DNA from 4 places in the Alistipes finegoldii DSM 17242 genome. Region 3 is predicted to be linked to each of the others. Evidence: riboswitches for the same ligand, from Rfam matches in the RefSeq annotation. Region 3 holds a riboswitch; each other region holds the start of a gene.
The links. Region 3 has a riboswitch for cobalamin ahead of ALFI_RS01955 (hypothetical protein). Riboswitches for the same ligand answer to the same signal wherever they lie in the genome.

Region 1: it holds a riboswitch for cobalamin, as region 3 does, so the genes downstream of both, nrdD (anaerobic ribonucleoside-triphosphate reductase) here and ALFI_RS01955 (hypothetical protein) in region 3, are expected to answer to the same signal.
Region 2: it holds a riboswitch for cobalamin, as region 3 does, so the genes downstream of both, ALFI_RS04860 (putative transporter) here and ALFI_RS01955 (hypothetical protein) in region 3, are expected to answer to the same signal.
Region 4: it holds a riboswitch for cobalamin, as region 3 does, so the genes downstream of both, ALFI_RS11050 (TonB-dependent receptor) here and ALFI_RS01955 (hypothetical protein) in region 3, are expected to answer to the same signal.

Annotation. Positions count from the first base shown of each region.
Region 1 is NC_018011.1:2,546,430-2,554,058, forward strand. It holds gene ALFI_RS11115 (helix-turn-helix domain-containing protein) at 1-592, shown strand, start outside; gene nrdG (anaerobic ribonucleoside-triphosphate reductase activating protein) at 816-1,304, opposite strand; gene nrdD (anaerobic ribonucleoside-triphosphate reductase) at 1,301-3,508, opposite strand; cobalamin riboswitch at 3,648-3,842, opposite strand; gene ALFI_RS11130 (ArnT family glycosyltransferase) at 4,045-5,751, shown strand; gene ALFI_RS11135 (GtrA family protein) at 5,748-6,116, shown strand; gene ALFI_RS11140 (hypothetical protein) at 6,382-7,320, shown strand; gene ALFI_RS11145 (hypothetical protein) at 7,325-7,629, shown strand, end outside.
Region 2 is NC_018011.1:1,065,327-1,072,955, forward strand. It holds gene ALFI_RS04845 (helix-turn-helix transcriptional regulator) at 1-100, opposite strand, end outside; gene ALFI_RS04850 (hypothetical protein) at 199-573, opposite strand; gene ALFI_RS04855 (hypothetical protein) at 1,619-1,984, opposite strand; gene ALFI_RS04860 (putative transporter) at 2,082-3,764, opposite strand; cobalamin riboswitch at 3,909-4,104, opposite strand; partial or broken gene ALFI_RS04865 (DUF2284 domain-containing protein) at 4,192-4,765, shown strand; gene mobB (conjugal transfer protein MobB) at 5,037-6,248, opposite strand; gene ALFI_RS04875 (plasmid mobilization protein) at 6,233-6,652, opposite strand; gene ALFI_RS04880 (ParA family protein) at 7,170-7,629, shown strand, end outside.
Region 3 is NC_018011.1:440,646-448,274, reverse strand. It holds gene ALFI_RS01980 (Do family serine endopeptidase) at 1-750, shown strand, start outside; gene ALFI_RS01975 (sigma-70 family RNA polymerase sigma factor) at 805-1,665, shown strand; gene menA (1,4-dihydroxy-2-naphthoate octaprenyltransferase) at 1,862-2,755, opposite strand; gene ung (uracil-DNA glycosylase) at 2,968-3,630, opposite strand; cobalamin riboswitch at 4,073-4,286, shown strand; gene ALFI_RS01955 (hypothetical protein) at 4,466-5,905, shown strand; gene ALFI_RS01950 (M56 family metallopeptidase) at 6,278-7,629, opposite strand, start outside.
Region 4 is NC_018011.1:2,530,080-2,537,708, reverse strand. It holds gene ALFI_RS11070 (toprim domain-containing protein) at 1-142, shown strand, start outside; gene ALFI_RS11065 (MobC family plasmid mobilization relaxosome protein) at 244-612, shown strand; gene ALFI_RS11060 (relaxase/mobilization nuclease domain-containing protein) at 602-1,672, shown strand; gene ALFI_RS11055 (hypothetical protein) at 1,691-2,311, shown strand; cobalamin riboswitch at 2,338-2,551, shown strand; partial or broken gene ALFI_RS11050 (TonB-dependent receptor) at 2,676-4,754, shown strand; gene ALFI_RS11045 (DUF5074 domain-containing protein) at 4,767-5,924, shown strand; gene ALFI_RS11040 (hypothetical protein) at 5,921-7,162, shown strand; gene ALFI_RS11035 (fibrobacter succinogenes major paralogous domain-containing protein) at 7,180-7,629, shown strand, end outside.

The DNA of each region.
Region 1 (7,629 bases), 1.6 Mb from region 3:
CCTCGACATCATGAGCGGGTTGGGGAAAATAACCCCGGATTTTTTCTTCTATATGCGGAAGAACTTCCTGTACAGCGTGAACGATGTGGACCGAAACCGGTTTCTGGGGTTTTGCCGGGCGATTGATCTCAGGGGCAGCAACAACGATCCCCTTTTCCTGCGGGAGACCATTCTGCACCTGCTGCGGATTTATTACTGGGATTTCTACGTCCTTTTCCAGCAGAAGACGAGCGCCAAGAAGCGCCCTTTCGTGAATACCAACAAGGAGAATATCGCCATGCGGTTCGCCATGCTGGTCAGCGAACACCACAAAACGCGCAGGGAGGTCGCTTTTTATGCCGATAAATTGTGCATATCTCCCGTATACCTGACCAAAGTCGTTCAGGAGGTAAACGGCCAGTCCGCCCATGAGATGATTGCCGACTACGTCGTTATCGAGATCAAAACCCTGCTCCGGGACGCGAGGCTCGACATAAAGGCCGTGGCGCGGCGCGCCGGCTTTGCCAACCAGTCTTCGCTGAGCCGCTTTTTCCGCCTGCATACGGGCATGTCTCCCACGGAATACCGCCGTACGATCCACGTTACAAGATAAACTCTTGTTCCGTCCACGGTTTCGGAATCCCGTATCGTGCAAACCCGTCCGATGACCGATGTGCGGCGTTCGTAAACAGACACGCCGGTTTTTCTGCCGCTGTTCCGATCGGCTCCGGCGGAGGGTCGTTTTGTTCCGGGAACCGGAGGTAAATCGTTGTATGGCAGACAACGCTAAACTAATCTCCTGTGCTCCGGCTCCCCTGAACAAAACGCCGTTCCTTTTACGGCTTGTGACGGAATTGCTCCGTAATGTCTTCCATTGCGCCCGCAGGACCGATTCTGTAGAGCCGCTGATTGGTCGTCGGTGAAGTCAGCGGCCCCAGCGACTCGACCCACCCGCCCAGTTTGATGTAATCGAACACCTGCGGCGCGAATCCTTCCGGCAACTCCTGCCGTCCCGAATACCAGCCGACGTGCAGGACCGGCAACTCCTGCCGCACGACCTCCGCCAGCCGGGCGATCCGGTGCGGCGCGGCATCCCCGCCCATAAAGCAGACGCAGGTCACCGACCGTCCGTACCGTTCCAGCAGGGCGCGCAGTTCCGGGGCGTCGAGCACATGCCCCGCATCGGCCTGCAGGTGGGGGCTATGACACCCCGGACAGCGGTTCGGGCAGTTGGCGATGTTGATCGCCAGCGTCGTTTCGCCCGGAATCTCCGCGAATACGATGTCGAAATTGTAGTATCGGACTACTGTTTCCGGAGCTGTCATACGGCCTCCTGAGCGGGCGAACTTTTCTGTCCGGCCGGTTCTTTCTGTGCGAACGGTTCCTGCTGCGGGTGCGCACCTTGCTGTCCGGGTGTTTCCGTGCCGCCCGCCGCCGGTTTCATGTTGCCGTAATAGCGGCGTTCGGCCTCCTGCTGGCGTGCGGCCGAGAAGTTCGAGACCCGTTTCATGTAGCCGATCACGCGCGTCAGGTAATCCAGATCGTCGCTATGGCATGCGGGACATGCTTTCAGATAGCGTTTGTCGATATGCCCGCACTTGTTGCAGACCGTATTGGGAATGTTGAACGTAAAGTAGTTGCAGCCCTCGGCCGCGGCCACGCGCAGCAGGTGGCGGTACTGCTCCTTCGAAAGGTGCTCTTCGAGATTCATGTGTAGCGCCGAGCCGCCCGTGAGGTGGTCGATGTAGCGGCGTCCGTGCAGCCGGAATTTGTCGACGACGTTCAGCGACTGGTCCTCGACGACGTAGAAATAGGAGTTGTAGCAGTCGCGCGGCACGGCGTATCCGTCCTCGCGGTCCCATTTGGCGTGCTTCACGCCGACGTTTTCGGCGGGGATCATCTCGCAGTTGAACATCAGCTCCTTGGTGCGGTATTTCTTGTTGTAACGCTCGATCAGCCCCAGTACGTTCTGCACGAAAGCGACGTAGTCGTCGTTGTCGTCGATGCGGATTCCCAGAAATTCGGCGGCTTCGACCAGTCCGTTTACGCCGATGGTCAGGTATTGGCGCGAAAGGTTGATGTAGCCCGCATCGAAGAGCGGCAGCATGCCTTTGGACTTCAGTTCCTTGAGGTTTTCGTTGTAAGCCGTCTGTACTTTGTGTACCAGATCCGTGATCTCTTCCAGATAGGTGAGATAGTGCATGCCGTTCTTCACGGCGTACTGGATGCAGCGGTTGAGGTTGATCGTCAGCACGCTCTTCGAGCCGGTCGAGACGCCGCCCGCGCCGAGCGTGTAGCTGAACCCGTTGTCCTGAATCTCGTTCCGCAGACGGCAGCAGCTCGACAGCGAGTCGGCGTTGTCGCTGATATAGGTGAAGAACGAGTGCCCCTCGGCGTACATCTGCGCCGTGATGTCGCCCCACTCCCGGTCCATCACGTCGCCGTCTTTGGTCAGCAGCGCCATCGTCTCTACCGGGAAAGTCAGCACGGTCTTGGTGCGCTCGCGGTTGAACCACCTCATGAAACGCTTCTGCAGCCACGACAGCGACTCCCAGTGCGGATGCGAACCGTCGGGAAATACGAACTCCCCGAACAGGCTTTCGAAGTAGTAGCGGTCGTAGTAGGCCACGTTCCAGAACACGGCTTGGAAGTTGCGCGCCCCGGTCGGCTGGTTGATCGAGTAGACGATCTGTTCGAAGCAGTCGGTGATTATCTTGTCTATCGTGCGGCGTTTTTTCGAGAGGTCGGCCACCTCGTCGGCCCGCTTGTAGTAATCTTCGCCGTACTCCTGCTCGATGAAATAGTTCATGTACATCAGGAATTCGGGCGTGGCGCATGCGCCCGAAAGCATCGACGACACGATGAAAACCATGTTGACGAATCCGCCGCAGAACGATTTGAGATTCGTCGGACGGGTCGAGTTGCCGCCCACCGAGAGCGTGCCGCCCAAGAGCCACGGATACATGGTGATCGAGGCGCAGTAGTTGGCCATCGACGTCTCGTCGTTCTTGTAGATGAAGTGCTCCTTGAGCAGGTGCAGGTATTTGTCCGACAGCTCCTTGCCGTACATCTCCTTGATGCGGTCGGTCAGCAGGCGGCGGTTCAGGCGGATGAAGTTCTGCTTCGGCAGCTCGCCGATCAGCGTGGCGATATTCTTGTTTTCGACGTTGGCGTTGGCGTCGTATTTCGAGCCGGTCGCCGGGTTCGAGGCGTCGCAGTAGTTGATCAGAAATTCGAGTTTCTCGCGGTCTTCGCGCTCCTCGGTGTGTTTCTGGCGGTAGAGCATGTAGCTCTTGGCCACCGCGAAGTAACGCTCGGCCATCAGCGCCACTTCGACCTGATTCTGAATCTCTTCGACGCTCATGCCGTCGGACACGTGTACGCGGCTCAGTATCGACGTGATGTCGTCGTCGGTGGCGTAGCTGCCGACCGAAAGGAAGGCCTTGCGTACGGCGCGTTTGATTTTCTCGACGGAAAACGCTTTGCGCTTGCCGTCGCGTTTTACGATGTAAAGTTCGGAAATGCCCATATTTTCTCCTGTTTTGTTGTTGGCCGGTTATGCGATAAAGCCCGCTTTTGCCGGCGGACGGCCGCCTGAAAAGCATGGTTTCACCAAAAAAATCAGTGTAAAACAAAGTTGCTGCACCGCTCTATATCCCGAAAGCGGGTGCCGTATATCGGTCAGGCAGGTCTTCTGACTCGCTCCTTCCGCACGCCTTCCCGTCCGACGGACAGTGGCTCTGAGAGTGTGCGGAGCGCAACGGAGCTTACAGCTACGGGGATAGTCCCTGATTTGCACAGGAGTTCCCTTTTGATCCCAAGCCGGCAGCCGCCGGCGGGGAACCTTGACCGGGAGCAAATATAGAGATTGTTTCCGAGGCGGCAATCGTTCGGCGCTCCAATTAATGAACAAATTGTAAACAATACGGCCGACGGCGGCCGACGCGGAAAAAATATGCCGCGTCCGCCCTCATGCGGTGATTTTTCGCAAAAGCTGTCCGCATGCACCTCTCTTTGGGGGCCGGGTGGCGCAAAACCGATAAATTTTGCTACCTTTGCCGCCGTATGAGAGCATCCGTCAAAAAGATATACGCTTCGTTCGGTCCCGACGCCTTGGTCGCGTTCTGGCTGGGTGTATGGTGGATTTGCAACCTCTTTCAGGCCGGGCTTACGGAGCTGGCCAACGACGAGGCCTACTACCATATGTTCGCCGAAAACATCTCGTGGGGCTATTTCGACCATCCGCCGATGACGGCGCTGCTGGTCTGGCTTGGGGAGCATCTCTTCGGCGGGGAGTTCGGCGTGCGGTTTTTCTTTACCCTGCTGCAGCCGCTTTACCTCTTTGTCTTCTGGCGCATCATCCGGCCCACAGATGCCGACCGCCGCGATGCGGGGCTTTTCGTCATGCTCTCGGCCGCGACGCTCATGCTGCAGTTGTACGGTTTTATCGCCGTGCCCGACGGTCCGCTGATGATGACCGCGGCGTTGTTCCTGCTCACCTTCAAATGGTTCACCGAAGGGCGGCGCGCGGCGTGGCTCTGGATGGGTGTGGCCATGGCGCTGATGGCCTACAGCAAGTACCACGGGGCGCTGGTGGTGCTCTTCGCGCTTGCGGCGACCCCCCCCCGCGTGTTCCTGCGTCCGACCCTATATCTCAGCGGCGCGGTGGCGCTGTTGCTGCTCGTGCCGCATTTCGTGTGGCAGTACGAGCACGACTGGGCGTCGCTGGCCTATCATCTGGCGGGGCGTAACTCGGTCTTCCGGCCCGGTTACGTCGCCGAATACCTGCTCAACCTGCTGGTCGTCTTCAACCCGTTCTTCGTGCCGCTCTATGTCCGGTCGTGGATCGCCGTGAAGCCGCAGAACGCCGTCGAACGCGCGCTGAAATTCATTCCGGCGGCGTTTATCGTCTTTTTCCTGCTTTCGACGCTGCGCGGATACGTCCAGCCCCAGTGGGTGATCGTCGCCGTGTTCGGACTGCTCTATACGCTCTTCACCTACGCCCGGCGTCATCCCCGGACGCGCCGCTACCTGATGCGCATGGGGTGGGTGACGCTCGCCCTGATCGCCCTGACGCGGCTGGTGATGATCTTCAATCCGCTGGGCATCCGTTACGAAGTGTTCGACAACCGCACCAGTTACGGGGAGATCGCCGAAATCGCCGACGGCCGTCCCGTCGTTTTCCGCCACGGTTACGCCGTTGCAGCCAAATACGCCTTCTATACCGGCGGAGAGGCCTACTGCCAGCCCAATATCCGCTACCGGACCCACCAATGGCAGTTCCGTGACGACGATACGCGCTTTGCCGGCCGCGAAGTGCTGGTCGAGACGCCTTATGACGAAGCCGACACGACGGGCCGCGTCCGGAGCGTCGTACTGCCCAACGGCAAGCGTTTCACGTGGTTCGTCGATACGCATTTCCATCCGACCCGCCTTGTGGACATCTCCTTCACGGGGCTTCCCGAACGAGTTGCCGCGGGCGATACGCTGCGGCTTTCGCTGCGAATCGAAAATCCCTATCCTTATAACATCGACTTGGGCGGCGACATGTCGCTCGTCATGCTCTGGAAGCACGGTCGTTTCCGCGTCGAGGAGTTCGACACCGGGGAACGTTTCCGGATTCCCGCCGAGGAGGAGATCCGGCGCGAAGTGGCGTTCGTCGTGCCCCGACAGCTGGCCGGGACCGATTTCGACGCCGGCTTCGCCCTGCGCCGGGAAGGGTATACGAATTGGTTTAACGGAAAACCCCTCCGCACGGAGGTTGCGCGATGATCGAGCAGTTTCTCAAATTCTGCATCGTGGGCGGTTCGGGCGTCTTCGTCGATTTCGGAATCACCTACCTCTGCAAGGAGTGGCTGAGGCTCAACAAGTACGTCGCCAATTCGCTCGGCTTTCTCTGCGCCTCGACGACGAATTACATCCTGAACCGGATCTGGACTTTCCACAACGAGAATCCTGACATTACGGGACAGTACCTCCGCTTTCTGGGCATTGCCGCCGTGGGACTTGTCATCAACAACCTGACGATCTGGCTGCTGCACGGCCGTTTCCGCCTGAATTTCTATCTGGCCAAGCTTTTCGCCATCGGCGTGGTCACCTTCTGGAACTTTTTCATGAACTATTTCTTTACGTTCTGACCTCTTTGCTGGAGCGGGCGTAACGATATCGGATTGCCGCCGGAATTGCCGCCGTGTTTTTCGATGCAATTGTCATTATTGCGGTCCGCAACCTTTGTATGTGTTATAAAATCCAAGGTTTGATGAAAATTCAATTTTCATCAAAATATATTATGAAATATTTAGTAAGTGTATGTGGGATATTTAATGTTTTATAGTATTTTAGGTTTTGGATATCCGCTTGTGTTCTCAAATTCAAATTTTGTGTCACTAACTTTTCAGTTTTATGAAACGTATTACATTGATTGTGATCGGTTTTGCGATCTTCGCAATGTCGTGTCAAACTCAGGAAAGCGAATCCGCCACGAATTTTCCTTCTGAAACGCCATTGCAAGCGGGTGCGGAACATAATCTTTATTTACAAGAGATCCTTAATTATTTTGGCGAGAATCCTGATGTTATGACGCGTGCTTCAGGGACCGCAGAGGATTTTATCAAACAGATGGCAAGTGTGCAGACGGCTGCATTGAAAAATCAGAATTTCAGAAACATGTCCACTGCACAGATAAATGCCTTTGTGCGAAATTGTGTGGATGTTTCGGTTGATCCGGCAATTATTGCTGCCGTTGAATCCTCCCTGCCGACGAAAGGTTTTTCCATTATTCCCGAAATGAATCGGGACGCCCCTTTGACTTCTGCCGTGAAAGGTTATATGGAGGAAGTGGAGCGTCTTGAAACTGCAAATGATTCTGATGCTGTATTTAAATCTAAAATGCAAAAAGCATATCTGACGTGGTATCGTGCGGCTGACGATGACGATGATCGGAAGTTGATCGCAGATTCGTATAATGTCTTTTTGGGTTCTTGGGAATATTGGACGGACAATGGTAGAGCGTGGGAGATTGGATTGAAATCTACCCGTACGATTAAGTCGTTCCTCAAGAAACTTGTTATTGCAGATGTTAAAGCAACAGCATGGGCTTGTTGGAAAGCAAAAATATATGCTCTCGTATTCTGGAAAGCTATGCTTGCAGCAGGTGCTTCCGGCAGTGCATATGCTGCGATTCGTTATTTGGTTTTTTATGAAATAATTTTCCATGCCAGCGCTGACGGCATGGGATATTATCGGATAGGAAATCAGATGTTCACAGTGGAAGAGGTGAAAAATATGCTTTGCAGGGAGATTGCACGCCAAAATCCTGAGCTGAATTTGTCCGTCGAATAGGCGTATGCTGCGGATCGTTGCCATAACCCTGATTCAGGGGATGTTGCCCGCTATTTTCGGGTTGGTGTTTTTATGGATAAAATCGGACGTAACCCTTATCGCTCCGTGGCCAATGCTGATGCTGTTTATCTTCTTTGCGAATTTGCTGATCGTTGCGGCAGGTTGGAAATATCTCGGCGTTACGCGGAGCGACAGGCAGGCGCAAGCCATACTTATGTTCCTTGCCGTTTTCGAGCCGTTATTGACCTATAAAGTGCTTATTGCCGAGGGAACGAATTTGACGCCGTGGGTGCAAATCGCTTGTTATTG
Region 2 (7,629 bases), 620 kb from region 3:
GGAAGATGAAATCCTTGAAGTTGTCGTTATAGCCCACGACATAATGCAACAGGGCGTACAACTCTTCCGGCGCGTGGTAGCCGCGAAGAAGAATACACAACTCCTCCTGTTTGACCTTATGGTAATGGATGCAGTTCAGGCCGTCGTCCAAAGCCCCGGACAACGACGAGAAAAATGCCGCAACAGGCTCTTTAACTGTTAATTGCGGAACAGTTCGGAGGGGGGGGGATTTTTACAGACCTCGCGCGACAAATCCAAGAAAGAGTATTTGTTGCAAAGCGGCAGCTGCCCAGAAAAGAAGCAGGCCACTAAGCGGCTGCCGGATACGGACGCACCTGAGAAGCGAAGATTCTTGGGAACGAGAAGCAACGCACCCACCCCGACACACTGAGGCGGGAAAAGCCCCCACTCCACGAGCAGGCGACCTTCGGCGATGTAGAGCAGCACGCTACGGTTCTCGTCCTGAAACGACAGCACCTCGCCCGCCGACAACCGGTACTGTCGGAAAAGAGAGGTCGAATCCGAAGCGTAATTCTCGCAGTCCAAGTGAGTTTCTATGTCGCAAAGGGGCATAAGGATCAAACTTCTGGTTTTTGATGGCAAAATTACAATATCTTACACCAATTATGTTTTCGAAAACGCGACAAAAAATTTCGTAAATCCGACAAAAGAGCCTGTTTATAAGGCACATGGGCCAAACAGGCTTGCCGAAAATTACACAAACACGACATTGTGCGGGAGAAAACAGGCGGCAATCAAAAGAAAAACCGATGCTGTCGAGCACCGGTTGGAACAACCCGGAAAAAGGGGATCATGCAGGATGCGAAACAACCCTTTCCGCATTTTCTTGGGAGGGGGGGGGCTAACGAAATACGTCCGAGCGCAGGGAGGACGTCCCCGCAGGGAACGGGAGGAGATCGTCCGAGCTCCGCGAGGAAAGCTCCTCCCGGAAGCCGGAGATCGCCCTGCCCCGGCAGGGAAGCTCCGGCGCCCTAATATATCGTATTTTCCAAGCAGCTGTTTTCGAAAAATGCCGCATCCCACGGAAAGAGTCCGAAGCAAGGTCATTTCAAAGGCTTTTGCCGTCGCTGCCGTTCGGGGGCCTTTTTTCGATTTTTCCGGGAAGGGGGATTTTCCGTCGCAAAAGTCACGGCGGAGCGTAAATTATCGCTGTCAGGGTGTAAAAACGTTCGACAAATGTGTTTTTTTTTTGCACAAAAGATGTCGGTAAAATGTGACGCCCTCTTGGTGGCACCCTATTAAAACAGAGAAACGACATGGAGATAAGAAGAGAGATGCGGGGAAGATACCGTTGAAAAAGAACTTTTGAGAATTTATCGGGTTTATGCCACATGGGGCGGCAGTTCCGTATTTTGGTCAAAATATAGTCCTCTCTTTTATTATCCTAATAATGCCGAAACAACAGACTGATTCCAAGTCTCGTGAAAAGACCGGCAAACGATGATTGTCGGTCTTTTCACGTTCGAACGCCGTCCTATTAAGCGGCAGCCTTTCACAGGCGACCGGGCATTATATTACTATCGGCGTCTCGAATAATCAACGGTCGATTCCATCACACGATAGGATACCTTGCGTGTAATACCACTGCTTTCCACAGCTAAAAATTGATACGGTTGCCTTCGGCGAAAAGCGAATCGAGAAGCCCACAGAGTTCCGACTCCAGCTCCTCTCCGTCGAGATCGCCGCATATGGTAAAGAATTTCCCCTGCGGGGTGCAATACTGCACCGTACTGACGACGGCACAGGATTCCGCACCGCAGATAATGACCGCATCGACATCCTCTTCGTGGCGCAGCATGGCGTTGTAGAAAGCCAGAAGGTAGCGCGGAGCATCGATCGGCGGAACCAGCATCATCGTGCCCGACACGTCGAACTTGTCGGGTGAATTCACCACTTTCAGGCCGTATCGTCCGGCGATTTCTTCGGCCGTCGCGGCCGGAACTCCATACAGTAAGATATTCATAACTGTTATTTTAGAAAAAGGCGCGGCCGACTACTAATCTCTATGCAATGACTTGTTATGGCAGTAACGGGTCTTTGTTCGCCGCGCCTTTTTGGGGTTATCTGAAAATCAAAATTAAAAGCTGAGCCGCCAACACCCGCAGGAACATCGACAACGGGTAGACCGTGGCATATCCCACCGAAGGGGCGTCGGAGGTGGTCTGTTCGGTCGAATAGGCCAGCGCCGACGGATTGGTCGAGGCGCCCGAAAGCACGCCGATCAGCGTATAGTAGTTGAGTTTGTAGCGATAGCGTCCGAAAATGCCCGCCAGCAGCAGCGGCACGACCGTGATCACGGCGCCGTAGGCGATCCAGACATATCCGCCCGCGACGAGCGTCGGCACGAAATCCTCGCCCGCACCCAGCCCCACGCCCGCGAGGAAGAGCGAAATGCCCACTTCGCGCAGCATCAGATTGGCCGACATCGTCGTGTAGGTGATGAGCCGGTAATGCGGCCCGTAGCGGCCGATCAGGATGGCGACGATCAGCGGACCGCCGGCCAGCCCCAGTTTCACGGGCTGGGGCACCCCCGGAATCCAGAACGAAATGCTGCCCAGGACGACACCCAACGCAATGCCGATGAAAATGGGGATCAGATTGGGATGGTTGAGCCGTTTGAGCGAGTTGCCGAAAAGCCGTTCGGCATGGGCCACCGACAGTTCGGAGCCCACGACCGTCACCCGGTCGCCCAGCTGCAACTGCAAGTTCCCCGCCGCCACCAGGTCGATGCCCGAACGGTTGATGCGCGTGATGGTGACGCCGCTCGACGAGCGGACGCGCAGTTCGGCGAGCGTCTTGCCGTTCAGCTCGGGTTTGGTGATCAGGATGCGCCGCGAGATCATCTTCGGGTCCTGTATCATCTGCTCGGCGTCCACTTCGCGGCCGAGCAGAGCGACCAGCGCCTCGACATCCTTGGGCGCCGCCACGAGCAAAATCCGGTCGCCGCAGCGGAGCGTCGTCGCAGCGTCGGCCAGTTCGGGAGCTCCGCCCGGACGGCAGATGCGCGACACAACGAAGTCGCGCAGGGCCAGATGCCGTATTCCGGAGATGCTTTTGCCCTCGATGGCCGGATTGCAGACTTCGACGGAGATCCGCCGGGTCGTCAGGTCTTTCAGAACGTCCGTGCCCAGCCCGGCCGCCTCTTCCTCCTGCCGCACGTCGATGCGCAGCAGGCAGCGCAGTGCCAGCAGGGTCAGGATGGCTCCGACGACACCGAGCGGATAAGCCAGCGCATAACCCATTGCGATATCAGGCGCATCGGCCCCGGCATGCATGTCGCTGAAAGCCTGCTGCGCGGCGCCCAGACCGGGCGTATTCGTAACGGCGCCCGACATCACGCCGACCATCGTCGTCATGGGAAGTCCGGTGACATAATAGAGGGCAACCGTCGTAACGATGCCGAGTGCCACAACCAGCACAGCCAGTTTGTTGAGCGTGATGCCGCCCTTGCGGAAGGAGGAGAAAAATCCCGGTCCGACCTGCAAACCGATAGAATAGACGAAGAGAATCAGGCCGAACTCTTTGAGGAAGTGCATCAGATGTTGGTCGATGTTCATGCCGAAATAACTGAAGGCAATGCCGACGAACAGAATGCCCGTTACGCCCAGCGACACTCCGGCAACCTTCACCTTGCCCAGAACAATGCCGAAGGCGACGACCAACGCCAGCACCAGCACCGAATGAGCCACACCGCCTCCCCAAAGCGACTCGGAACCAAACAACAACCTTTCGAGCAATTCCATACCGAATCCCGTTTTAGGCCGAGCTGTCCCCGCAAAGCGAAACCCGTGTGCCGAAAACGGCACAGCAGCCCCAAGAACAACCTCGGAATTAAAATTATCATGCAATACACAACCGATATCGAATGCCCATTCCTCGGGGTCCTCCGACGTCGAATCGATCTGGCAGGTCTTCTGACTGACTCCTGTTCCGAAGCCTTCCCGGTCGTAAGACCAGTGGCTAAGATGTTCGGAACTTTCTGCGGAGCTTCACAGCAGCGGGACTGTCCGGGATTTACACCCGATTCCCTTTTCATTCCCTCCCCTGTACGGGGAACAGGAAACCAAATCTGAGGGCAAAGATAACGGTTTATTTTGAAATGCCATTTCGAACTCCGATTTTTTCACTGCAAAACCGATGAAGTCGGAAGAAACGTTTATTTTTTATCTTATGGAATTCCATCCCTGCTACACGGCCGAAGATTTTACTGCATCGCTGTCCGTTTCCGACTACATTGCGCGCTTCCGCGATGTCGAACGTATCGGGAATTATTGTATCGCCTGCCCCCAACTACGGCCGCAGTTGGGGGTGTCCGCCATTCCGATTCGATGTCGGGGAATACTTTGCGGAATATACTTCCGCATTGCTCGTCGCCACAAAAATCACCCCGCTCGTTCCCAATCTTCCGATCTCGGATTCAATGACGTTGATCCGCGCCGAACGTATCCGGCTCGAACAGCGGCTACTCGAAATGGAACACCAATACGACGGACGAGCGTTTACCTATGTCGGAAGCTGTCTTTACTGCCCGAAGGGAACCTGCACGCGCACTGATGGAAAGCCCTGCCGTCATCCCAACTTGGTGAGGCCGTCGCTCGAAGCGTGTGGATTCGACATCGTACGCACAACCTCCGAACTGTTCGGCATCGAACTAAAATGGGGCGAGGAGGGACGGCTGCCTGAGTATCTGACTCTTGTTTGCGGATTCTTCCACAATGCGGATAATGTAATATGGAACGGATAAAGGCCGTTTCAGTCAAGGTCAGTCAAGGAATGTCCGGGTCTTGTGTGAAAAGCATCTTACCCGGAAGCTGGTGAACGCTTTGTACTCGGCAGATAAGCTCCGGCGCCCTACCCTCTTATCGAAGGCATCAGGCGGGACGGTATATGATGCGGTGTATGTGTTGACAGTGGTTTACGGGGCAGTTTGCAGGAGCGGGCGGTATTCCGGATGGAAAGCGGCACGGGCTACGCAAAAGGCAATCGGATGTAGCGAGCATCCATGGAAGAATAGGTCAAAACCGCTGTTTCTTTCGCCGCCGTCGCTGGATTCTTTGCTGTTCTTCATAAGCCCGCGCATCGGCCAAGTCCAACAGCGTGTCGACAACTCCTGAGACAGGATTTGCCGTGCGGCTTCGTTGTTCGTATTGGCGTTCCGCGTGTTGATCTTCTTTTTGGGAGGTCGGGAACAGCTCGTTGAAAACACGGGCCGAGAATTCTTTTCCCAGCACCGAACCGTTGGCGACAATGCCATTGGTGTGGTCGATAAACGTTACGCCGTAGATTCTGCCCACGGGGTTGATACGGAATACAGTGTCGATACCGTCCACCTTCAACAGTTGCCGGAACTCGTCCCGTGTATTGTGCGAACTCATGGCATCTTTGACCGTATGGCGCAAATGGTCGAGCGCTCCCGGTGCTTTCAGTTTTTCCTTTGATTTTGCATAATACGTTTGCAGGGCATTATAACCTACGTCTTTCCCTATTTTACTCGACTTGAAGGGCGTACCCGTTCCATAGCCGTCGTCGGTCATGGCTCCGTAGACAATACCCGCATAATTTCTGCCTTCGATCGTTCCCGTACGTTCCTCGACTGAGACGTTGAACAGTTCCAGCAGCGTGCGGAACTCGCCGTAGGACGAGCATTTATAATTCCGCAGGCACAACCTGACGACGGATGAGATCTGTTGTTTGACGTTTCCCGCCTTATAATTTACTTTCCGAAGATCGGGAGTGTCCCTCTGTTCCTGACCTTTGACCGCCGGATGGAGGTTGTACTTATGTTCCAAATCGCGGGTAATTTCCGCAGAACGACGGGCTTCGAAATCGTGTGGTAGTTTACAGCCTTTCTCATCGACGCGCAACGATACGATGTGGAGGTGCTGCCGATCAATGTCCTTATGTTTGAAGACGATATAGGGCTGATCTCCGTAACCCATCTTCTGCATGTATTCATTTGCGATTTCCCGCAACTGTTCGTCTGTCAGCCTGTCTTCCGGTGAAGGGTTCAGCGAAGCATGGAAGACCGTATTGGTCGTTCTGCGGTTGGCTTCGAGGTAGGGCCAGAAACTATCCATGCAGGCATCGATATCCAGTCGTCCGTGTTTATCGAACGGTTCGAGCATCTTCTGCCAAAGCAGCACCTCGGCTTCATCCTTATCCACTTTCTCCTTGTTATAGCGCAAAGCCCCACCGGGCGAGGAGCCCGATCTTATATTCGCAACCACTCCTTAGCTTGTTTTGCGAGGTTCAGAATCTCGATACTGAGGGCTTTCAGCTCTCTCGTTCGCTGTTCCAATGCAGCGATCTGATGCGGGATCGCGACGTTGGAGAAGTGCGCATTGATGGCCTTTACAATCTGGTTGTAGTTGTTCGCAAGTTTCTGGAATTGGAAATAAAAATCATTCAGCCGGGCGACGAATTGTGTCTTCGATGGGTCGCGTTTGACGACGACGAACTCCTCGTTGAAGATTCTTTTGACGATAAACCGGCTGCGGTTATGCTCCAATCCTGCCTTACAAAGCATCTGCTTAAAGCGGATATTCTCTTCCGTGGTGAGTTTGAAATTATACCTGTGGACTCTGGGATCTGTCGTTGTCGGGCGTCCGATCCTCTTTTTCGTGGTTGTCATCAGTCTGGTAGTTTAAGTGGCGTGACTCGGGAACGCCACCCAGCCTCGCAGAGCGAGCACCTTTCGTATGCCGAAAAACTTTTCGGCATACAAAGGTACAGCTCGCTCGCCTCAAGTGAGGCGAAAAATCCGCGCCGGAGAATCTCTGACCGAAATTTCGAAAATCCTCCATTACGGCTTCCGGGGCCGGGTCTGTTCCCGGTGCAATATTACAACCGTTTCGGGGCAAAAAAAATCCATCGGTGCGGACTGGAGCGGACTGGAGCGGACATCGCAGCCGGGTTGGAAAATGAAGATGTATATTGCGGCAGAAAGAATTATTCGGATAAACAAACGGATGATTAAGTCGATATTTATCGGGTTCGCTACTCAATCAAACAGACGATTCGATAAGGAAGCGGAGAAGAGCAGAATTAAAAAAATAAATATATAAATAAACCCATATATGTACGATAGTTTATCGAAACAGACATCAATAGAAAACATTACCCATATAAATAATTCTTAACATATTCAAATGATGGAACCTGTAAACATTTCAATCTGCAATCAGAAAGGCGGCATCGGAAAATCCACATTCACGGTATTGCTGGCCAGCTACCTGCATTACACTTTGGGGCATGACGTTCTTGTCGTGGACTGCGACTATCCGCAATGGTCGATCCATGCCCAGCGCGAACGCGAACTGGCAGTCGTGGAGCACAGCGACTACTACAAGCTGATGATGGTACGCCAGTTCAAGGCTACGGGTCGGAAATTGTGGCCCTTGCTGAAGTGTATGCCTCCCGAGGCTCCCGAAGAGGTGGAGCGCATCCGGCAAAACGGTTATCTGCCGCGCGTAATTCTCTACGACCTGCCGGGAACCGTAAATGCCGGGGGCGTGATCCGGATACTTTCCTCCTTAGATGCCGTCTTCATTCCTTTGAAGGCCGACAAACTCGTCATGGAGAGTTCCCTTACGTTCGCACGGGGAATAG
Region 3 (7,629 bases):
CTGGTCAACACGCACGGCGAGCTGGTGGGCATCAACACCCTCATCAAGTCGCAGACGGGCAGCTATATCGGTTATTCGTTCGCCATTCCCGAATCGATCGTGCGCAAGGTGGTCGTGGACCTCAAGGAGTTCGGCATCGTGCAGCGCGCACTGCTCGGCATCCGTTTTGCGATTGTCGATCAGGACTTTATCGACCGTGAAGGCAAGGAACTGGGCATCACCGAGCTGGGCGGCGCCTATGTCGCCGGCGTAGTCGAGGGCGGTTCGGCTTCGGAGGCCGGCATCCGCAAGGGCGACGTGATTCTGGACATCGACGGGGTGAAGATCAACGACAATGCGACCCTTTCCGAGCAGATCGGACGCCGCCGACCCAACGATAAGGTCAAATTGTCGGTAAAAAGAGATGGCGCAGTGAAACAAATCGAGGTTACTTTGCGTAATAAAGCGGGTAAAACGGAATTAATGACCAAAGAGGACGTCGATGTCGTCGAGGTTCTCGGCGGTAAGTTCGCCGATGCGGGCACCAAACTCTGCCGTGAGCTCGATATCAAGGGCGGCGTGCAGGTGGTCGGCATCAAGGCCGACGGAATTCTGGCCCGTGCCCGTGTCAAACAGGGATTTGTGATTACCCATATCAACGATCGTCCGGTCTATTCGGTTGCGGACATGCAGCGTATGGACGAGAAGGTCCGCTCGATCGACGGTATTTATCCCAACGGCCGCGCTGCGAGCTACACGCTCGTGGAGTAGTGCGGTCCGGGCGGGTTGTAATGTAGAATTTTATTTAGGAAGGTTAATAGATATATGCGTCAATTAAAGATTACAAAATCCATCACCAACCGCGAGAGCGCTTCGCTGGACAAATACTTGCAGGAAATCGGCAAGGAGGAGCTTATCACGGTCGAAGAGGAGGTGGAGCTCGCCCAACGGATTAAGAAAGGAGATCAGGAAGCCCTCGAAAAGCTGACCAAAGCCAACCTGCGTTTCGTGGTTTCCGTCGCCAAACAATATCAGAATCAGGGACTCAGCCTCCCGGACCTGATCAACGAAGGCAACCTCGGTCTGATCAAGGCCGCCGAGAAGTTCGACGAGACCCGCGGTTTCAAGTTCATCTCGTACGCCGTGTGGTGGATCCGTCAGTCGATCCTGCAGGCATTGGCCGAACAGTCGCGCATCGTGCGTCTGCCGCTCAATCAGGTGGGTTCGCTCAACAAGATCAACAAGGCGTTCGCACGCTTCGAGCAGGAGCACGAGCGCACCCCGTCGCCCGAAGAGCTGGCCACGGAGCTGGAGCTTCCCAAGGAGAAGGTCACCGACACGCTGCGCGTGGCAGGCCGCCACGTCTCGGTGGACGCCCCGTTCGCCGACGGCGAGGACAACTCGCTGCTGGACGTGCTGGTCAATCCCGATTCGCCCAACGCCGACCGCGGACTTATCAACGAGTCGCTCTCGACCGAGGTGGACCGCGCGTTGGAAACCCTCACGGACCGCGAACGCGACATCATCAAGTACTTCTTCGGCATCGGCACTTCGGAGATGACCCTCGAAGAGATCGGTGAGAAGTTCGACCTGACGCGCGAGCGCGTGCGCCAGATCAAGGAGAAGGCGATCCGCCGCCTGCGCCACTCGTCGCGCAGCAAACTGCTGAAATCGTATCTGGGCTGACGCCCGGCGACATATCCGGCCCGGTCGGGTCGTGTGAGTGAAAAAGCTGTCAAAAATGACGGCTTTTTTTTGTTTAGTGCTGTTGTGAGCGGCTGGCCTGCCGTATGCGTTTCGGTGCGGCGATGCTATTGGTGCGTGGTGTGTGGGGGTGCGCTTCGGGGCCGCGGGTTGCGCTGTGTGCGCTTCGGGACCGTCTTTACAGCAGCAGCCCGATCGAGAGCAGTATTCCGAAGAGCAGGATGTTGCGCGACGTGGCGCCCAGAATGGCGTTCAGCTCCCGGCCGCGGCTGATCCGCACCATGCGCCGCCATGTCGCCGTGTGCGGTGCGAGGTAGAGCAGGGGAAGCGCTGCCGCTCCTATGCGGCCGTCGCAGAGCAGCGGGAGGCAGAGCGCTGCGGCTGCGAATCCCAGTGCCAGATAAAGCCCGCTGCCGGCCCGTGCGCCCAGCCGGACGACGAGCGTGCGTTTGCCGCTGCGGGCGTCCTGCTCGCGGTCGCGGTAGTTGTTGACCATCAGCAGGGTGTCGATCGCCAGTCCGCAGGCCGCCGAAATGACGCCCGTCTGCCATGTCCAGCTGCCGCTGAGGATGCAACAGGTACAGCCGACGGGGACGAATCCGAAGAAAGCCAGCACCAGCAGGTCGCCCCAGCCGTGATAGGCCAGCGGATAGGGTCCCGCCGTGTAGAGGAATGCGAACACGACGCACAGCGCGCCGACGGCGATCAGCCACCAGCCGCCGTAAAAGAGCAGTCCGCAGCCCGTGATGCAGGCGGCCGCGGTCGTCAGGGCGATTCCGCGACGCATGGCGCGGGGTGTGATCCAGCCCTGCGCGCAGGCCCGTTCGGGTCCCAGCCGGTCTTTGCCGTCGGAGCCTTTGAGGTAATCCCAGAGGTCGTTGATGAGGTTGGCGTCGATCTGCATCAGGAAGGCGAACAGCAGGCACAGCACGGCGGGCAGCAGGTGAAAATCTCCGTCCGAAGCGGCTAAAGCGCAGCCCAGCATCACCGGTACGGCGGCTCCCGTCAGCGTCTTGGGCCGCGCCGCGAGCATCCATGCCCGAAACGAATTGGTGGCTGTTTGTGTTTTCATGTTTCCGGAGCGGACTTATGCGCTGCGTGTGGTTTTATTGCTGTATTGTTTGGGCGGATAACCGTTTTGCGGCTCCTTCCGGGGCAGGGCGTAGTCAGACGATCCCGGATTGGCGCAGGCCGAAGTCCCCGCGCCGCCTGAGGTGGCGGAAACTTCCGACCGATACGACGACCGATAAGACGACCGGCAAGACCGGACCGGCAGGCGACGGTTCACCATACGATCGGCTCCTTGCCGATGCTGCGGAGATATTCGTTGGCGCGCGAGAAGTGGCGGCAGCCGAAAAATCCGCGGTAGACCGAGAGCGGCGACGGGTGTACGGACTTGAGGATGAAATTCCGCTGCGGGTCTGCGATAGCTCCCTTTTTCTGGGCGTAACTGCCCCAAAGCATGTATACGACGCCCTGTTTGCGTTCGGAGATCGCGCGTACCACGGCGTCGGTGAAGGTTTCCCAGCCGCGGCCCGCATGCGACGCCGCTTCGTGTGCGCGGACGGTCAGCACGGCGTTCAGCAGCAGTACGCCCTGCTCGGCCCAGCGGTCGAGGTTGCCCGTCGCGGGAGGGGGCGTCCCGGTGTCGTCGGCGACCTCCTTGAAGATATTCTGCAGCGAGGGCGGGAACGGCACGCCGTCGCCTACCGAGAAGCAGAGCCCGTTGGCCTGTCCGGGACCGTGGTAGGGGTCCTGACCGATGATGACCACTTTCAGCTTGTCGAACGGGCATTTGTCGAAGGCGCGGAAGATGTTGCTGCCGCGCGGATAGATGCGCCGCGTGGCGTATTCCTGCCGTACGAACTGCGTGAGGTCGGCGAAGTAGGGTTTTTCGAATTCGGGAGCGAGCAGCTCTTTCCAGTCGGGGGCGATCTTTACATCCATGTTGCAAGGTGTGTTAAAGTGGTGTAAATGTAGTAAAAAGTCGGCAAATTCCAGTTGTTTTCGCTGCCGATATAAGGAAAGGGGTTTTGTTTTTTGCGCTTTGCCTGCTGACTGCGCGTGCGCGGATGCGGAAAAACCGCCGAAAGGGGCCGTGACGCTGATTTATATGATCGGCGACGGCTTGGGGCTGACGCAGGTCTCGATGCCGGTGATCGGGGGCGGTTACGTACCGAAGGCATTCGACCGTGCGCAGGGCGCGGCCCTGATTCGGACCCGCCGGCCGACAACCGCGTGCCGGACTCCGCTGCGGCGTGATGGACAACACCGGACAGGTCCGGCGGATCATGGCGCCGCTCGGACCCGGCGGCTGACGGTACGGAGGGGATTTGTGCCGCAACCCGAATTCCGGCTGCGTTTTTTTTGTTTATTTGAGGGATTGTGCTACCTTTGCTTTCGCTACGGTTTCCCGGTCCCTTTGCGGTCGCCGGGAATTAAAAGGGAATACCGTGAGAATCGGTAACAATTCCCGTTGCTGTGTGCCCGGCTTTCTTGATTGAAAGTATTTTCCGGCATTCTTGGCCACTGGTCCTCCGCGGACCGGGAAGGCGCCGGAGAGAAGGGCGAGTCAGAAGACCTGCCGTCGCGATTATACGGATTTCGCTTCTACGGTGAATGGAGCAGGTCTTGGGTCATTTTCAACCGAACGTATTGAGTGTGTCGAAAACAACCTCGGATGCCGGACTGCGCGCGCTTTGTTGCGTGTGCGTCGGAGTGTGCCTTTTCATCTTTGCGGTCCGCCGGAACGGAACAGTGTTCAACCAAAAACGGATAAAAGATGAAAAAACTGATCTTAGGATGTTTGCTGGCCCTGTTTGCATCGGGCTGTAACGACAACGAACCGGAACAGAAACCGGTCGAACTGAAAATCTCGTTCGCCGGGGAGAATCCCGTCGAATTTACGGTCGGGGAGCAGAAGCGGCTCGCCTTCACGGTGACGGGCGACGATCTGGAGGGGCTGACTTTCGCCGCCGAGCCTGATGAGGCCCTCTCCGGTTGGACGGTTGTCGTCTCTGCCGGGCGCGAGGGGGATGCCTACGCAGGCGCGCTCGATGTTACGGCGTCCGCAACTCCGTCGGAAACGGCCGTGACGCTGACCGTCACCGACCGCAACGGCAAGCCGTGGAGTGCGACTACGCCGACATTGACGGCCGTGCAGGCGCCGGTGACGGCCATCGACCTGAGCCGGGACGGAACCGCCAACTGCTATATCGTCAGCGAGGCCGGCGATTATATGTTCGACGCTGCGGTGCGTGGCAACGGCAGCGGAGACGATGCCGCGATCGCGCTTGCCGACGGCATGAAAGCTGACTGGCTTTGGGTGACGAAAGGGCTGGAGCAGGAGATTTCGGCGGTTTCGCTCGATGCCGGAAAAGGCCGCATCTTCTTTACGGCGGCAGGCGCCGCGAAGGGCAATGCCGTCATCGCGCTTGCGGATGCCGCGGGGGAGATCGTGTGGAGCTGGCATCTCTGGTTCACGCCGGAACCTCGGAGGGTGACCTATGCCAACGGCCGCGTATTGTTGGACCGTTCGCTGGGAGCCGTCGGCACGACGCCCGGATCGGCCGAGGCTTACGGACTCTATTACCAGTGGGGCCGCAAGGACCCGTTCTGCGGGGGTACGGCCCCCGAAACCTCGGCGACTGCTTTTGCGCAGGCGGCGAAAAATTCGGTCGTCAATCCGGCCTTCGCCGATACGCATGCGTGGAAGCAGGAGAGCGGGGCGGCCGTTTCGACACTGGAATACGCCGCGGCGCATCCGCTTTCGTTCCTTTCGAACAAGGGTGCGACCGGAGTTTACGACTGGCTGGCCAAGCCCCGCGCCGATTTGTGGAATACCGCGAAAACCTGCTACGATCCGTGCCCCGTGGGGTATAAGGTGCCGGACCGCGATACGTGGGACGATTTTGCGGACGATCAGGACCGCTATGTGGACGGAACCTCGGAATGGGATGGGGAGAAGTACGGCATGACCTACATTTTCGGCGATCTGAGGGACTGGTACCCGACATCGGGTTACCGTAACCGCGACAAGGGCAATCTCGCCGGTCTCGCTACGACCCGTACGGGGCATTACTGGTCCAACTATCGTTCGGGAAACACGATCTCTTGTTTCTATATTTCGAAAAAGCTCAGTACGGGCAAACTGCTCCAGCCGCAGTCTTCTTCGAAATCCGATGCGGCATACGGCTATAACGTTCGCTGTTGCAGGGAGTAATCCGGAGCGGCGGAGTCGCAGAGCCGTTCGGAGATAGGGCTGAAAAGTCCGGAGCGGCCGGGGCGGTCTCGCAGGTATCGCTATTCGGCGGTCCGGCAGGCCGATAAAAACGGCGTCCACTGAACTCAGGGTGGACGCCGTTTCCGCTTATGGTCGGTTCGGTGGCTTGGGAAAGCCGGGGCAGTCTCTGAGGACTGCCGGCGGGGGCTTGAAAATCCGGATCGGATGCCGGTCCGCGGGATCTTGGCTTGGGAAAAGCAGGCCGGGCGGCCGATTCGTGGAGCCGGTTGATTCGGGGAATCCGGGCCGATCGGTTTGGGGAATCCGGGTTATGGCGCCGCGCAGTCTGCTTGGTCGGAGCCGGTTGAAAAACTACTTTCCGGATTCCGGGGCCGGCGTATCTGACGCTTTCGTAAGACGGAAGTCCACGGGGAGCGTATATTTCACGCGCACGATCTGTCCGCGCTGTTCGCCGGGTTTCCACTTGGGCGAAGAGGCGATGACGCGGCGAGCCTCCTCCCAAAGCGACGCGTCGGGCGATTGGAGCTTTTCGATGCTGCTTACCGAGCCGTCCTTCTCGACGACGAACGACAGCACGACACGTCCTCCGATCCCCTTTTCGAAAGCTTCGGCCGGGTACTTTACGTTTTTCTGCACCCATGCCCGGAAGTTGCCGAGGTCGCCGTACGGGGCGGCGGGATCTTCGGTCGGGAAGAGAGGCATCGTTTCGGTCACAAGGAACGCCTCTTCCTTTTCGGGGGTGCCGTTTTTAATCGCGATGGCGTTTGCCGCGGTTTGTTCGGCGTCATCCCTCTTGCCGTTGCTTTCGGACGTAGCAGGTTCTATATCCGCTCCTTTGAGCGTGATGACTATCACGCCGTTGCGGGCCTTTTCGCCGTAGAGTGCGGTGGCGGCCTTGTCCTTGAGGACACTCATGCTCTCGATCCGGTCGGGATCGAGTTTGCCGATCTCCTTCGTTTCGATTCCGTTGACGATATAGAGCGGTTTGTCCGTTACGGTCGTTGTTACGGTCGTGCCCTCCGTTTCGGATCTTCCGGACGTTGCGGGCTGCATGTCGAACATGAACATCTGACGCGCCTTGTCGCCGACTTGTGCGATATGCGGTTTGCATCCTATGTAGCTGATTTCAAGAGCCGAATTGGCCGGTACCTGTAATGCGGCCAAGCCTTCGTCGTTGGTGACCGCACCTATCTGCGAACCGCTGACCTTGACCAGCGCACCGGCGAGCGGGGCGTTGTCCTTGTAGGTGGCGACGCTGACGGTCACCTGCTCCTGCTGTTGCTCCTGCGGCGTGTCGGGCAGGTCGTCGGTGGGGGTAAAGCCTGCTTTGGGGTTTCGTATCAGGGATACGACGACCGGGTTTTCGTCGTTTACGGCGATGGTCCGGGGCTCGTAGCCGATATAGCTGATTTTGAGTTCACTGCCTTCGGGGACCGTTATCACGGCCCGGCCGTCTTTGCCGGTGACGGTGCCTTTTGGGGGGCCGGCCGCCTGTACGAGCGCTCCTTCGATGGGGTGTTTGTCTTTTTTATCCACTACCGATAGCGTCGCCGTGCAGGTCTTGTCCTGCTTCTGCATCGCGTCGGCCGCGGTTCGTATGTCGGCCGGCTCTTCGGTCGTTCCGGTTGCGGGGGCGGTCGCCGGGGCGACGATCACAGCTGCGCGCGAGGTGAAGCCGAATGCGCACAACAATCCTATCACGG
Region 4 (7,629 bases), 1.6 Mb from region 3:
GATCGCCCGCATAAAAGACCGACCTAAGACCACGAAAACTATATCCGATAAGCAAGATCACTCTTGTCGGAATAATCTGCAAGCTCTGAAAGCGGAAAGGGCGGAAATTGAACCACCGTGTCGGAAAGGGGTAAAGATTTAAGGAAGGCAAGGTTGTGTTTTCGTAGACGAAAACTGCGCCTTCCCCGCTGGTCGGCGTAAAATCCCGCTGGTCTGAAAAAAAATGCTTACAAACCACTTATCATGGAAACACCGAAAAAAACATACGGCAAACAAGGCGGACGCCCGAAAGTCAGTATCGGCCGCATCCGCAAATACGTCGTCAGCACGCGGCTCAGCCCCGAACGGAAACTCCGATTCTCGGCCCTCTGCCGCGAGGCAGGGCAACCGCCTGCCGAAGTCCTGCGCCAGCTGATCGACCGAGGAACGGTAAGGGCGCGAATCACACGCGAACAGCTGGATTTCATGGCCCAGCTCAAAGGCATCGCCCGGAATCTGAACCAGCTGACCCGGCTGGCCAATGCCAAAGGTCTGGCGGCTGTCAGGGTACGGCATGCGGCGATCATCACGGCCATCGAAAAACTCCTGAAACAAATATGCGATGGTCGGTAAGGTAATATCGGGATCGTCTTTTTCGGGGACGGTAGGCTACGTGATGAAAGAAGAATCCCGGATATTGGAAGCCGAAGGAATCATGCCCCCGGAAGTGAAGGATATGGTGCAGGACTTCAAAGACCAGACCATGCTCAACCCACGGCTGAAAAACAATGTCGGCCATATCTCCTTGTCTTTCTCACCCAAAGACGCCCCGCGGATGACCGACGCCCTGATGACGCAGATCGCAAAGGAGTATATGCAAAAGATGGGCATCACCGATACGCAGTATCTATTGGTGCGCCATCTCGACCAGCCCCATCCGCACTGCCATCTGGTCTACAACCGGGTCGGGAACAACGGGCAGACCATATCGGACAGGAACATCAAGATCCGCAACGCCAAGGTCTGCCGGGAGCTGACCGAGAAGTACGGATTGTATCTCGCACCGGGAAAGGACGACGTACGGCGGGAGCGGCTGCGCGAACCCGACAAGACCAGATACGAAATCTACGATGCGATCAAAGGCTGTCTGCCCAAATGCAAGAACTGGAACGAGTTGGAAGGTAAATTAAAGGAACAGGGCATCAACGTCCGCTATAAGTATTGCGGAAATACCAACCGCAAGCAGGGTGTCCTCTTCTCGAAAAACGGCTTCGAGTTCTCCGGATCGAAGATCGACAGGGCATTCAGCTTTACGAAACTCGACAACCGGTTCACCCACCTGCAACAGCAGGCGCTGCATCGGGCCGAGCTCCTCGGAAACCTCTCGGCGGCGGCAGGCAATTACCGTTCGGCATTTGCCGGGTTGTTCGGCGGCATGGGCGGCGGTACGCGCGAAGAGCCTGCGGCGCCTAGCCCCGGCGGAAAGATCGACGCGATTCCGCTTCCGCCGGCCAGTTCGCCGGTCGGAGTATCGGCCGCACAGTTGCAGCGCAAGCCGGGAGAAAGTCCCGAAGAGCATATAGCACGAATCACGGCGCTGCTCAACGCCGCAGCCGAAGCAATGGCCATCGCCGCGATGGAACGCCGCCGCAAGCTCGAAGAACAGAAAAGAAGAGCCAAAATGAAAATATAACCTTAAAACCGGAAAACCATGAACAACGAAAATAAGATCGACCTCTCGATCGAGATGTATGAAGACCTCAAGGAAACGCTTGTCAAAACCATCAAAAACGCCAAGGCAGGCAGCGCAGGAAACGCAGGTTTGGAGAATGTCCAGCTTGGACGGATCGAACGGCTGATAGAGGCCGCGGAACGCTCGCAAGGGCAGATCGCACAGCAGCTCGAACAACTGCAACGGAATACGGCCTTGTCCGGAGCAAAAACCGAGCAGATGCAGGAATTTACCGACAGATACAACGCGTTGCTGGCGCAGTTAGCGGGGAGACTGGAGGTGATCGACAAGGAGAATCGAACAATAATTACTGAAGTTCTAAGTTTCAAAAAGTCTTTATCCGAATTCAAGAACGAAGTTGATACGACGAAATTCGAAAAGCTCGCCAACAATACATTATGGGAAATGAAAACCCAGATACGCTATCTCAAACAACCACCTATCGTTCTGAGAACAATCGTATTTCTAACCGTATTATCAATTTTGACAATATTGGCAACCGGGTATTTATATAGAGATCGGAACGAATGGCGGGGCGAAGCTACATATTGGTATAAACAGAGCGACCAATATAAAACGACACAGACTAATAAAAAATAAAAACATTTTTTATTACTGGTAAATTTTGTATCTTTGCCACGCAAAGGTTCGGAAAGAAGGCCATATGGCCTCCGATCGATTAAAAGGGAATGCCGTGAAAGTCGGCAACAGTTCCCGCTGCTGTAAGTTCCTGTCCGGAAACGGACACATGAGGGATCGACAATCTCAGCCACTGGTGAAAACCGGGAAGGCGTCGTAACCGGAATAAGTCAGAAGACCTGCCTTGCATGACAGATTGGTTTCGCAGCCTGCGGAGAATGGGCGTGAATCGATAATGCATGTAAAGCACTTTTTCATTTTGTTTCGTTGCATTGCGGCTGTGGAATCAATGGTTACCGAACAAACTATTGATACCAAGCGCATAATGAAGCAATTCTACCTTTCGATCCTATGTCTCGCATTTATTGCGGGGGGGGGAATTTCCACAGCAGTTCAGGCATCCGATAAAGCCGATTCCACCACGAACCGGCGTTACGTCGGAAAACTGGACAGTATCCAGAAAATCAACGAGGTCATCATCGTCGGCACCCCCGTCATTCCCAAATACCGCGAAGTCATCCCCGCACAGGTCCTCAAGGAGGTCGACCTGCAACGGCTGAACAGTCTTTCGGTGGCCGACGCCATCCGCTATTTCGCGGGCGTGCAGCTCAAGGACTACGGAGGTGTAGGCGGACTGAAGACCGTCAACATCCGCTCAATGGGCACCAACCACATGGCGGTCTTCTACGACGGAATCCAGTTGGGCAACGCCCAGAACGGGCAGGTCGATCTGGGGCGCTTCTCGCTGGACGACGTGGAGGAAATATCGCTCTATAACGGACAGAAGAGTGACATTTTCCAGTCGGCCAAGGATTTCGGGGCCTCGGGAACCATCTACATCACTACGCGGCGCCCCCGCTTCGAGGAGGGCAAGCGGGCCAATTTCAAGGCCACGATGAAGACCGGCTCGTTCGGGCTCATCAATCCCTCGATGCGCTACGAGTATAAGATCTCCGACGCCGTCAGCTCGTCGTTCAGCGGCGAGTGGATCAATGCCACCGGCCGGTACAAATTCCGCTACCGCCGCCGCAACACGCTGGGCGAGATCGCCTACGACACAACGGCCTACCGACAGAACGGCGACATCAACGCTACGCGCATGGAGGCCGGACTCCACGGCAAGATGGCCGACGGACAATGGACCGTGCGGGCCTACACCTACAACTCCGAACGCGGCATCCCGGGAGCCATCGTCAACAACGTCTTTCGCCATGGTGAGCGGCTGTGAGACACCAACTCGTTCATCCAGGGAACGCTGACCAACCGCTGGTCGAAGAAATTCCGCACGCTGTTCAACACCAAGTACGCCGCCGACTACACCCATTACGAGAATCAAGACGCCAAGTTGATCCAAACCAAGAACACCTACAAGCAGAAGGAGTTCTATTTCTCGTGCGCTAATCTCTACAACATCTTCGAACACTGGGAGGTGTCGCTGGCCTATGACTTCCAATGGAATACGCTCGACGCCACTTTTTACATGCCCACAGAAAGCGATGGCACCTTCCCCTTTCCGACGCGCTATACCCATATGGCCGCATTGGCCACGGCATTTGAATGGGGACGGTTGAAGATGCAGGCCAGCGTGCTGGGTTACTTTGTCCACGAAAAGGTCGAGCGCTTCGAAGCCCGGCCAGACAAGGCTGTGGCTACCCCGGCGTTCTTCGGATCGTTCAAAGTGCTGAAAAACCACGACCTCTCTGTACGCGCCTTCTACAAACGGATGTTCCGTATGCCGACCTTCAACGACCTCTACTATACGGACATGGGCAACGCCTTCCTCAAGCCCGAATATGCCGAACAATTCAACGTCGGCCTGAAATACACGCGCAATTTTGAGAAATCGCCTTTCATGCGGATGCTCGACGTTTCGGTCGACGCCTACTACAACAAAATCACAGATAAAATCATCGCCTATCCCAAGGGACAGCAGTTCCGCTGGACGATGCTCAATCTGGGCGAAGTGGAGATCAAGGGCGTGGACGCCGTGCTGAACGCCCTGTTCACGCTCGGCAAACTGGAGGTGACGACCAAGTTCCAGTACACCTATCAGGAGGCCATCGACATCACCGACCCGGCCGACACCTACTACCGTGACCAGATTCCCTACATCCCCTGGCACAGCGGCTCGGCCATCCTCGCGCTGTTCTACAAGGGGTGGGGGCTCAATTACAGCTTCATCTACACGGGCCAGCGCTACAACCAGCAGGAGAACATCCCGCGCAACCACACCCAGCCGTGGTACACGAGCGACCTCTCGCTGCAAAAGACTTTCAAGATCCGCACCCGAACCCTCAAGGCCACGGCCGAGGTTAACAATCTTTTCGGACAGGATTACGACGTGGTGCTCAACTATCCGATGCCGAAGACCAACTTCCGGTTCGTCGTCAGCGTCGATCTCTAACCTCCGCGAGCCATGAAAAGGTATCTCTTCATCGTTTTGGCCGGCTGCTGCCTCGCCGCCGGCTGCCGGAAGATCGAACTGGTGAACCCCACCGAGTATGAGGTGTTGCCGTTCGGGGAGGATCCCGACGCCGATCCGATCGGCATGTATCTCCTGAACGAAGGCAACATGGGCAGCAACAAGGCGGACATCGACTACCTCGACTACCGTACGGCGGTCTATGCCCGGGGTATCTATGCAGAAAAAAATCCCAATGTCGTCAAGGAATTGGGCGACGTGGGCAACGACATCCAGGTTTACGACGGACGGCTGTTCGCCGTCATCAATTGTTCGCACAAGGTCGAGGTGATGGACGCCTACACGGCGCGGCGCATCACGCAGATCGACATTCCAAACTGCCGCTACATCCGGTTCAAGGGCAAATATGCCTACGTTAGCGCGTATGTCGGGCCCGTGGCGATGGATCCCAACGCCCAAAAGGGCGCGGTCTTCAAGGTGGATCTCGACACCTATAAGATCGTCGGCCAGGTGACCGTGGGTTACCAGCCCGATGAACTGGCCATCATCGGCGGACGCGCCTACGTCGCCAATTCGGGCGGTTACCGCGCCCCGAACTACGACTCGACGGTCTCGGTCATCGAACTGGAAACCATGCGCCAAATGTACAAGATCGACGTAGCGATCAACCTCAGCCGCATCAAAGCCGACGCCTACGGCAACCTGTGGGTCTCCTCGCGGGGCAACTACGACGACGTTCCGTCGAACCTCTACCGGCTGGAACCCAACGGCGGACGTTACCAGGTGGCCGAGGCGATGAACATTCCGGCTTCGAACATGATCATCTCCGGGGATTCCCTTTATGTCTACAGTGTCGAGTACAGCAACCAGACCTCGAAAAACACGGTAACCTACGCCATCATCGACGTCAAGAAAAAGCGTGTCGTATCGCGCAAATTCATCACCGACGGCACAGAGCTCGATATCGTGATTCCCTACGGCATTGCCATCCACCCCCGAAACGGCGACATCTATGTCACCGACGCCAAGAACTACGTTTCGAGCGGCGTATTGCACTGTTATTCGCGCGAAGGCGTCCACAAATGGAGTGTCCGCACGGGCGATATCCCCGCACACATGGTTTTTCTCGAACGCAAACAGACTCGGCAATGAAAAAGATATTCGCCATCCTGCTGTCGGCCCTCGCGCTCGGCGGCTGTGAAAACGACGGCATCCCCTATGTGAGCCTCGGGCTGGACGACCTTTACAAGGTCGCCCGCATGCAGACCGTCGATCTCAAACCCGCCTTCACGGGCGAAAGTTACCGCTGGACGGTTAAGACCGCCTCGGGAGCCGATTCGCTGCTCTCGGAAGAGAAGGACTACATCTTCCTGATGCAATACCCGGGCACCTATGACGTAACGTTCCAAATCTTCGACCCCGTCAATCCGATCGTGCACCGGATGACCTTTTACGTGGTCGAAGAGGAGGTAGAGTACAGTCCCTACATATCTACGGTCTACGAATACTGCCCGGCTCCGGGACAGTTCGTGAACGCGATGCCCGAATATCGGGAGGGCGACACGGCGGAGACCATGCGGCAGAAGGCCGAGGAGGCCATCGCCGGAAAGATGCAGAGCGGTGTTTCTCTCGGCGCATACGGCGGTTACATCACGTTCGGATTCGACCATACGGTCGTAAACGTTCCGGGCGAATACGACATCCGCATCGACGGCAACTCGTTCAACAGCGCAGCTCATCCGGGCGTCGACGGAGGCAGTTCGGAACCGGGTATCATCATGGTCATGTTCGACGAGAACCAAAACGGCAAGCCTGACGACAAGTGGTACGAGATCGACAAGAATCCGTGGTACACGGATGAGGCGGCTACCTACGGTTATGAGATCACCTATCATCGTCCCGCCCCCGACCATGTCCCGACGCCCGGCGAAGGAAACGACAGCGCCCTGACCGATATGACCTACATCAAATGGGAGGATAATCGAGGACAAACCGACTATGTCTACAAAAACAAGTTCCACGACCAGGACTACTATCCTAAGTGGATCGACGCCGACGAAATGACGTTCCGAGGCACGCTGCTGCCCAAGAACGCCGTGGATGTCTCAGGCAACGGCTCCTATTACCTGCAATACATGTTCAAATACGGCGCCTATGCAGACAACTATCCCAACGAGGCCAAGGACGAAAACGGCAACTATTACAACGGCTTCGACATCGGATGGGCCGTGGATCCCGAGACCCGCGAACCGGTGCACCTGCCGGGGGTCGACTTTATCCGCGTCTACACCGCCCTAAACCAGTACTGCGGCTGGATCGGCGAGACCTCCACTGAAATTTTCATGGCCCGCGACATGCATATCTACGTGCGGCCCGACCAACACCAATAAAATAGAGATTTCACACTATGAAAATGAAAAAACTGCTGTTGCTGCCTGCGTTGCTGCTGACGCTGAGCGTCGGGAATGTCGCCTGCTCCTACCACAACGACGACAACCCCAACGAATACCCCGATCCCCAACCGGAGCCGGAACCCGAACCGGAGCCCGGACCCGACATTAACCAAAAATACCTCGAAGCTGCGTATACCTCTAACTGTTTTATGGTCAAGCCGGGACAGTCGGTCGACATCCCGATACTGAAAGCCTTTGCCATGTGGAACCTCTACGCCGAATGGCTGGGTGAAACTGATCTCATGGGACTGACACCCGAACCGGTTCTGCTTTGGCAGGATCTGCCGGGTTTGATCACGAACGTCGGACTGATTCCTGGACAACAAGCCGAAGAGGGTTCCATCGCCGTATCGACGGCCGACAAGGTGGGCAATGCAGTAATCGGCATCCGCATCGGCGGTGCA